DNA from 2 places in the Halalkalibacter lacteus genome. Region 1 is predicted to be linked to the other one. Evidence: riboswitches for the same ligand, from Rfam matches in the RefSeq annotation. Region 1 holds a riboswitch; the other holds the start of a gene.
What was found. Region 1 has a riboswitch for S-adenosylmethionine ahead of SAZ04_RS18150 (2-hydroxyacid dehydrogenase). Riboswitches for the same ligand answer to the same signal wherever they lie in the genome.
Positions count from the first base shown of each region.

Region 2: it holds a riboswitch for S-adenosylmethionine, as region 1 does, so the genes downstream of both, SAZ04_RS04500 (sugar ABC transporter substrate-binding protein) here and SAZ04_RS18150 (2-hydroxyacid dehydrogenase) in region 1, are expected to answer to the same signal.

Region 1 is NZ_JAWRVL010000032.1:15,326-19,586, forward strand. It holds gene SAZ04_RS18145 (ribose-phosphate diphosphokinase) at 1-659, opposite strand, end outside; gene SAZ04_RS18150 (2-hydroxyacid dehydrogenase) at 684-1,646, opposite strand; SAM riboswitch class I at 1,844-1,959, opposite strand; gene SAZ04_RS18155 (alpha/beta fold hydrolase) at 2,018-2,896, opposite strand; gene SAZ04_RS18160 (cold-shock protein) at 3,234-3,434, opposite strand; gene SAZ04_RS18165 (MrcB family domain-containing protein) at 3,762-3,896, opposite strand.
Region 2 is NZ_JAWRVL010000004.1:105,531-109,791, reverse strand. It holds gene SAZ04_RS04515 (pyridoxal-phosphate-dependent aminotransferase family protein) at 1-96, shown strand, start outside; gene SAZ04_RS04510 (amidase) at 115-1,305, shown strand; gene SAZ04_RS04505 (fumarylacetoacetate hydrolase family protein) at 1,322-2,179, shown strand; SAM riboswitch class I at 2,387-2,493, shown strand; gene SAZ04_RS04500 (sugar ABC transporter substrate-binding protein) at 2,624-3,736, shown strand; gene SAZ04_RS04495 (sugar ABC transporter ATP-binding protein) at 3,912-4,261, shown strand, end outside.

The DNA.
Region 1 (4,261 bases):
GCCCTCTTCCCTTTAATTTCCCCTACAACATTCATAACTTCTACTACATTAGGCATTGGACGTCTTTTATCAATAAAAGCAATAGGAGCATGTAATAAACTAGCAAACTTTCTTGCTCTAACTACCCCACCATTATCTGGAGCTACTACAACAATGTCATCAAGTTCTTTCTCATTGAAATACTTTGCTAATAGAGGAACTCCTACAAGTTGATCAACTGGAATATCAAAAAAACCTTGAATTTGGGGAGAGTGTAAGTCTAAAGATAAAATTCTTGTCGCCCCAGCTACTTCTAGTAGGTTTGCAATTAATTTCGATGTAATCGGCTCTCTTGAACGCGCTTTACGATCTTGTCTCGCATATCCATAATATGGAATGACAACATTTATCGATTCTGCTGAGGCTCTTTTCATTGCATCAATCATCGTTAATAATTCCATGATATATTGATTACCCGGCTGAGATGTGGATTGGATAAGGTAAACTTCACACCCCCGTACACTCTCTTCAATATTAATCTGAATCTCTCCATCACTAAATTTTGTGACTGAACTTTCCCCTAAATCCACTCCCAAAAATTCAACAATTTCCTTTGCTAGAGGTACATTAGAATTTAATGAAAATACTTTTACGTTGCTATCAAGTCTAGAATTGCCCATAACTTCTCCCCCATATTGATTCAACTAGTTTACTTTTGTAATTGCATCTTTCCCTGTCAAGATTCGAATTAAATTTCCCGCTGCTAGATCCGCCATTTTTAATCTAGTTTGTTTGCTAGCACTACCAATATGCGGTAGTGCCACAACATTTTGAAGTGTTAGTAACGGATGATTTGTTGATACGGGTTCCTCTTCAAATACATCTAATCCTGCAGCCCAAATAGAACCTTCCTTTAAAGAATCATATAGAGCAGATTCATCTACAATTCCGCCTCTAGCTGTATTAATCAATACTGACGTTTCCTTCATTAGCCCTAACTCTCGCTGTCCAATTAAGTGATGAACTTGAGGGCTATACGGAATAAGGATACAGACAAAATCTGATTCTTGTAATAAACAATCCAATTCCCTATATTGAATACCTAACTCTCTCTCTTTTTCTGGCTTCCTAGTTCGATTACTATAGAGGATATTCATATCAAACCCTTTTGCTCTTTTTACCAACGCTTCACCGATTCTTCCTAAGCCAATGATCCCGAGAGTGGCACCGTATATATCTTGACCAGTAAGTTGCATTGGAGACCATGTTTTCCATTTGTCCTCTCTTAAATAGGCAGAGGCTTCCACAACTCTACGAGCAGTCGCCATTAAAAGAGCAAATGTTAAATCTGCAGTTGTTTCCGTTAGCACACCCGGAGTATTCGTTACAATCATTTCTCTTTCTGTTGCTAAGTTAATATCAATATTGTTAAATCCAACTGCCATATTACTTATTACTTTTAGATTAGGAGCAGCATTTAAAAGTGATTCATCAACTGATTCAGTTAATAGACAAAACAATCCATCAATGTCTTTTACTTCATCTAATAATATATCTCTTGGTACTGGTATATCCTCCTCAGGCCACATTCTCACTTCACAAATAGCTTCTATCTTACGAACAATGATCTCTGGTAATTTTCTCGTTATATAAACTTTAGGTTTCATGGTTTCACCACTTTTTCTCTAGAGTCACTTTTAATTGAGCTTGCTTTTTGGAAAACATTTTTTATAGAAGGATATAACTCACAATCTGAAGCGATACTAGAGGAATTTCTAATAGCCTGGATAAAACTAATATCTTAGTCAAGCTTCAAAAAACCTCTCTTTGATTTAAAGAGAGGTTAGTATTATGAAATACATTCCTCTCATCTTTCAAAGGTTAACACCTTTGCAGGAATTAGCACCGTTCAAGTCAATATTTTGACTTGATGGTTGCCGGGTTTCATAGGGCCTGTCCCTCTACCACTCTAGATAAGAAGTTTATCGCTAGACCGTTATTAAAGCAATGCACCTTTTAGTTTACAAGAATTTATGTTTTAGTAATAGGCTTTTAGGAATTCTATAATCTCTTTGTTTATTTTTATCAAATGTTCTCCTGATGGGAAATGTCCTATATCATAGGCTTTAAATGCAGTTAAATTCGGGATGATTTCTTTTGCAACTTTATTCAATCTACTTTCAGGAAAAAAGATATCTTTTTTCCCTGCTATAATTAATGTAGGTGCGTTATAATTTCTTAATTCCTTCTTCTCCGTTAATTTAGGCATTTCTTGTTCAAGTCTTACGTATTTAAATACATCACCGATAATATTTTTATCAATTTCTTTCATACTATAATCCGACATAATACCAGTGATTTTATTAAGATGTTTTTCTGATGAAGTAACATTAAATAATACTAAAGGAAGTAAAATATCTTTAATCATTCTCATCTTTGAACCTAACCTTATTCCTGCTGGTGATACTAATATGGAACAATCAATTTTATCTGGCATAAATGTAGCTAATCTTAATATGATCCCAGCACCGTAGGATGGACCAATAAAGGCACTACTATCAATATCAAAATAATTCATCAGTTCTACTATCCATTGAGCAAAGCTATTATCCTTCGCTGAAATTCTACTTTCATCACTATATCCTGGATGACCAACTGTATCTGGTGCATAAACTCTATACTTATCTATTAATGGTGAAAACCAAGATAACGTCATTGGATTTATACAATTGCCACCCTGAAATATAAAAACGGGTTTTCCTTCTGGTGGACCTGCTACAAGAACATGAGTTTTACCATAACTTGTATCAACATAAATGCGATCGAAATCAAACTTTAATGATTTTATATATCTTTCATATTGTTCGGTAATAAACCTTTTTCCTTCTTCACTTTTATAGATGGTTACTTTTCCCATGATGGCACCCCATTCTTAATTAAGCCCTTTCAAAAAGAAAGCAAAAGAAATTAGAAATATTACATTTATAAGATGAATTATACCAATTTATCCTAACGGACAAAAGTTGTAGTTTTAATTTTAAAGGAGAGGATAGATAAGTAAGTCAGTTGTAACCAATAAAGAATTAGTTAGTCGTTTCTATGAAGCGATTCAACATTAGTACTATGAGGTCATCATTTTCAAATGAATAGTTGTTACATATTAGGTATTCTTAAGGAAAGACATTCATTAGTCAGCCTGTTTTATGTTTATTTTTCCGCAAAAAAAAGGACTCTACTAGAGAGTCCTTTCATAATTATGCTTTGTTTACGTTAGTAGCTTGTAGTCCACGTTGACCTTGTTCAGTGTCAAACGTAACTTTTTGGCCTTCATCTAAAGATTTAAAGCCTTCGCCTTGGATAGCTGAGAAATGTACGAATACATCTTCTCCTCCTTCAATTTCGATGAAACCAAATCCTTTTTCTGCGTTAAACCATTTTACTGTACCTTCTTGCATGTGTGTTTCCTCCTGTGGTGGATTACGCCCACCTTTTATTACTATCATTGTTCAAGTGCGTTATCAAAGGCGAAAAGTTTAAATACTTATTCTTTCCTTACAGACCGAACAAAAATAATTCTTCCTTATAATAACATATAAGGTATAGAAAAGCAAATAGGGTTTCATTGGGAATTAGGTACACGTTACTCACTTCTCCATCAAAACTGTAGATCATCAAGCTTCACATGGTTAAACTCAAGCGTAATCATTCGGTCCAATACCTTCTTGCTAAAAGGATGAGTCGTTCCATCCATATTCACCTTTCCGATGATAATAGGACGTCATCTATTGCAAATCAGAAACAAGCTCCTCTTCAGAAGGCATCTCATTCATTGTATACATAATGTATACAGTTGTTGAATAAGCATAATCCCATGCTCTTTTCGATGGGCCAAGATTGATTTGCTCATCCTTTTTCACTTTCAGATCTTCTCAATTTCAGAGCGAATTTCCTCATTGATCGCAGCCATTTCTTCGCGAATTGACGCGGTTTGATGTCCACAATTTGACGGAGATACTGACAAAAAGAGGTAAGATGTATGTAACCAGCTTCCCTTTTACTTTAAGCTCAATTTTTGAAGTTGAAAATGACCGACTTGAATTTCTCTCTTTTTTCCGGAAAGAGTCTTACTACACTAAAAACAGGTTGCTACAAAATAATTGAGTAAATGTTTTTCAAAGGATCGTAATGACGTTCGTCTTGCGATACTTTCTACTTTACCAAAAAACTAATTAATACTTGGTACTTCTTTTAAAGCGCTTCGATGACTGCTATAAAAGGATTA
Region 2 (4,261 bases), on a different contig from region 1:
GTATTACTACGACATAAAGCAAAAATAAATGTTGGGGATGGCGTTCAAGCAGCGTTAGACGTTTATCAAAAAAAAGAACGAATCGAGAGTGTTTAATCCAAGGGAGGTACTCAAGTGAAAGATAACTATAATGCGTTTGTAGATGAAGATATCATTGTAGAACCATTGAAATCAGGAGACCTCTCAGGACTTACATTTGCAGTGAAAGACGTATTTCATATTAAAGGAGTTACATCAAGTGCTGGAAATCCAGATTGGCTACGGACGCATAAACCAGCAAAAGAAAATGCGCTTGCAATAGAACGCTTGTTGCAAGCAGGAGCCACCTTACAAGGGACAACGATTACGGATGAATTGATGTACAGTTTAAATGGTGAGAATTTTCATTATGGAACACCGCTTAATCCAACAGCACCTGCCCATATTCCAGGCGGTTCATCAAGTGGATCTGCTGTTAGTGTTTCAGCAGAGCTAGTCGATTTAGCATTAGGTACCGATACGGGCGGTTCAGTGCGAATTCCATCAGCTTACTGCGGACTTTATGGATTTCGGCCTACGCATGGCCTTGTGCCGATTGAAGGAGTCATTCCCCTTGCTGAAAGCTTTGACACAGTCGGGTGGATGACAAGGAATGCAAAATTATTGTTAGAAGCCGGGAATGCATTAATTGGGGAAACTTCTCTTTCTTTAGAGGAAAAACCTTTTACAAACTTTCTATTCGGAAAAGAAGGTTGGGAATTGGCTGATGAGGAAAGCAAGGAAGTTCTTTCTTTGGTTGTTAAGCCATTAGAGCAATCATCCAAATCGAAATGGGTGACTATTGCACAAGAGGGACTGCAAAGATGGGCGAATTGTTTTAGAACGTTGCAAGGAATTGAAATTTGGAAGACACATGGTGATTGGATCTCTAAAGTGAATCCAAGCTTTGGGCCAGAGATTGCTGCTAGATTTGAATGGGCCAGTACGTTAAAGGCAGAAGAGAGTCCAAGTGAGCAAATCCTTAGAAAAGATATTCGGACAAGAATGATCGAGATGATAGGAGAAGGTGGATTATTAATCATTCCGACGACACCTGGAAAAGCTCCGCTTCGTAATTTGTCAGGAGAAGAGATTGAGAAGCGTAGATCACAAACGATGCAATTGTCTTGTATTGCGGGGCTGGCAGGGTTGCCGCAAGTAACAGTTCCACTTACCGGGCAGGATGGACTGCCGATTGCTCTTTCTTTCATAGCAGGACCGAATCAGGATGTCCGGCTACTTCAATGGATAAATGAAAATATAGAACAATTTCAACTAAATAATTGAAACTAAGGTGATATCGATGAAGCTTGCGACAGTAAAAATAGGTGGAAAAGAAGTAGCTGGACTGGTGCATGATAACGGAATCGTTCTAATTAAGACTATCAATGAGGTTGAACAGAGAAATTGGTCTCAGTCTGTTTTTGGATTAATAGAATCAGGACAGCTTGAAGATATGCAAGAATGGTATAAAGGTAGAGGGAAAGAAAGAGTTAAGGAACTACCAGCTTTCGCATTCGATGATGTTACCTATGCCCCGATATACCGAAATCCGCGCAAGATCTGGGGAATCGGAATGAACTATGTCAAGATGAGATCTGAATTAGGTGGTGCGGCAGGTGGTGATCCTGTCTTTTTTATGAAACCTGACACGAGTATAATTGGCGCGGGTGATACGATTGAGATCCCTTCACAATCAAAGAAAACGACAGCAGAGGCAGAATTGGCTATTGTTATTGGGAAGAAGTGCAAAAATATTCCTGAAGAAGAGGCTTTATATATGATTGCTGGATATACAACGGCATTAGATACGACGGCTGCGGATATTCATGCTGAAAATCCACGGTTTATGCAAAGGGCCAAAAGCTTTGATACATTCTTTAGTTTTGGTCCAGTCATAGTAACGAAGGATGAAGTTTCAAACGTGCCAGCCTTACAGGTGGCAACAGTACTAAACGGAGAAATACAACATGAAAATAAAGTAGAGAACATGATTTATAATCCTGCCTATATTGTTTCATTTCTATCGCAAGTGACGACTCTGTTACCAGGGGATATTATTATGACGGGAACACCAGGAGCAACCGTTATTCGCCAAGGCGATGTTGTAGAGTGTAGAATTGATGGGTTTGAACCTCTTTTAAACTCTGTTGTGCAATAGGGAATTTGAGGTAAATGAATATTCTTCTTTGAATTTCTATTTTGGCAAAAGGGGTAGAGAAATAAAGGAATGGTTGTTAAGTAAGAGATTTGTTATATCCAAGTATCCCAATTGGTTTATTTATAAAAGTCCAGTTCTATTGTTGACATTATACTACTAAAGGATTAAAGTGAGTATATTGATTTAATTGATAATTTAATAATATAGCTCTTATCAAGAGTGGCAGAGGGACTGGCCCGATGACGCCCAGCAACCGTTCTAATTAAGAATTGGTGCTAAATCCTGCAAAATAATTTTGTTTTGAAAGATAAGGGAGGAAAAGTATATACATATAACTAACCTCTCTATCCAATAGAGAGGTTTTTTGTGGGATAGTTGGTCCGGTATGTTATTAAACTATCAAAAAGAGATAAGATGTAGTTCAAAAAGGGGAGAGATGGAGAGATGAAAAAAGGATTCTTAAAAAGAGCACTAATACCAGCTATTGCTGCCGTTTTATTAACTGGTTGTGGAGCGGAAAGTTCTACTGAACAAGTTTCTACAGATGAGAATATATCGTTTGAAAATGTACCTGAAAGGTTTGCGAATGGAGAAGAAACAAAAATTAAAGTTATTCGTAAAATCGGTGGTGACGACCATACGGCACAGTTTTTGGCAGGGGCTAAAGAAGAAGGAGAGAGTTTAGGATTTACAGTTGATGTCATAACTGCTAATGGGGATTCTGCTAGATTTCATGACGCGATTGCACAAGCATTAGCAGAGAATTATGACGGATTTATTATTTCACATGGTGATGATGCTGCTACTGTTGAGAGTGTTAAACAGTTAACGGATGAGGGAAAGAGTGTTGTTACATTTGACTCGATTGATGATTTAACTGAAATCGAAGGTGTAACCCTTACTTCACAGGATGATGAGGCGCTTGCAACATTGGCATTGGATCAATTAGTTAAAGACCAAAATGGAGAAGCGAATATTATTTATCTTTGGGTAGATGGGTTTCCTCCAATGGTAAGACGTAATAATGTGTATCAAGATGTTCTTGAACAATACCCCGGTATTCAAGAAATTGGTAGGTTTGGAGTAGCGGCCCCTGATACATCTGTTCAAACCCAAAATGCTGTAGCAGCAATGCTAACCAAACATCCTAAAGGTGAAATCGATGCCATCTTTGCAACGTGGGATGCTTTTGCAATTGGTGCAACTCGAGCTATTAAGGAAGCAGGAAGAGATGAAATCAAAATTTACGGTATTGATGTTTCAAATGCAGACTTACAAGAAATTCAGGAGGATGGGAATCCATGGAAATATACGGCTGCCGTTGATCCGAAATTGATTGGTGCTGTTAACATGAGACTCGTTGCAAAGAAATTAGCTGGAGAAGAAACACCACAAACTTATGACCTAGAGGCATCTCTGATTTCACAAGATCAATTACTAGAAGCAGGTGAGGCAATAAATATGGTCAACCTTGCTAATACAGTTGAAGGTTGGGGAGAAACTGATGCGTTCGAAGAAGATTGGATGCAGACATTGAAGGAGCATTATACAAAATAGTTATTAGTAGATTGAAAAGAATGATAATCATTGCCCATAGGATGGCTCTTATTTACTCTGATTCTGTCTACAAGAAAGATAAAGACAGTCTCATTAAATAAGAGTTGTCCTTTTTACTTGGTTAATATGAACTTGTTTACTGGTAGGGTATAAGAGATTAAGTTGGGAGGGAGGCATGATCATGGCTTTATTAGAAATGAAAAATATCTCGATTTCATTTCCAGGTGTAAAAGCTTTAAATAAAGTTGATTTCTTTGCTGAAACCGGTATGGCTCATGCCCTTTTAGGAGCAAATGGGGCAGGGAAATCAACGCTTATGAAAGTGTTATCTGGAGCATACAGTCACTATACAGGAGATATTTTAATAGATGAGAAAAGGATACATATTCGGACGCCAAAGGATGCGCAAGACCATGGGATTCAAATTGTTTATCAAGAAGTAGATACTGTGCTTATTCCTTATTTATCGGTTGCTGAAAACATCATGTTAAATGAAACAGTAAATAATATGGGAAGAAGACAAAT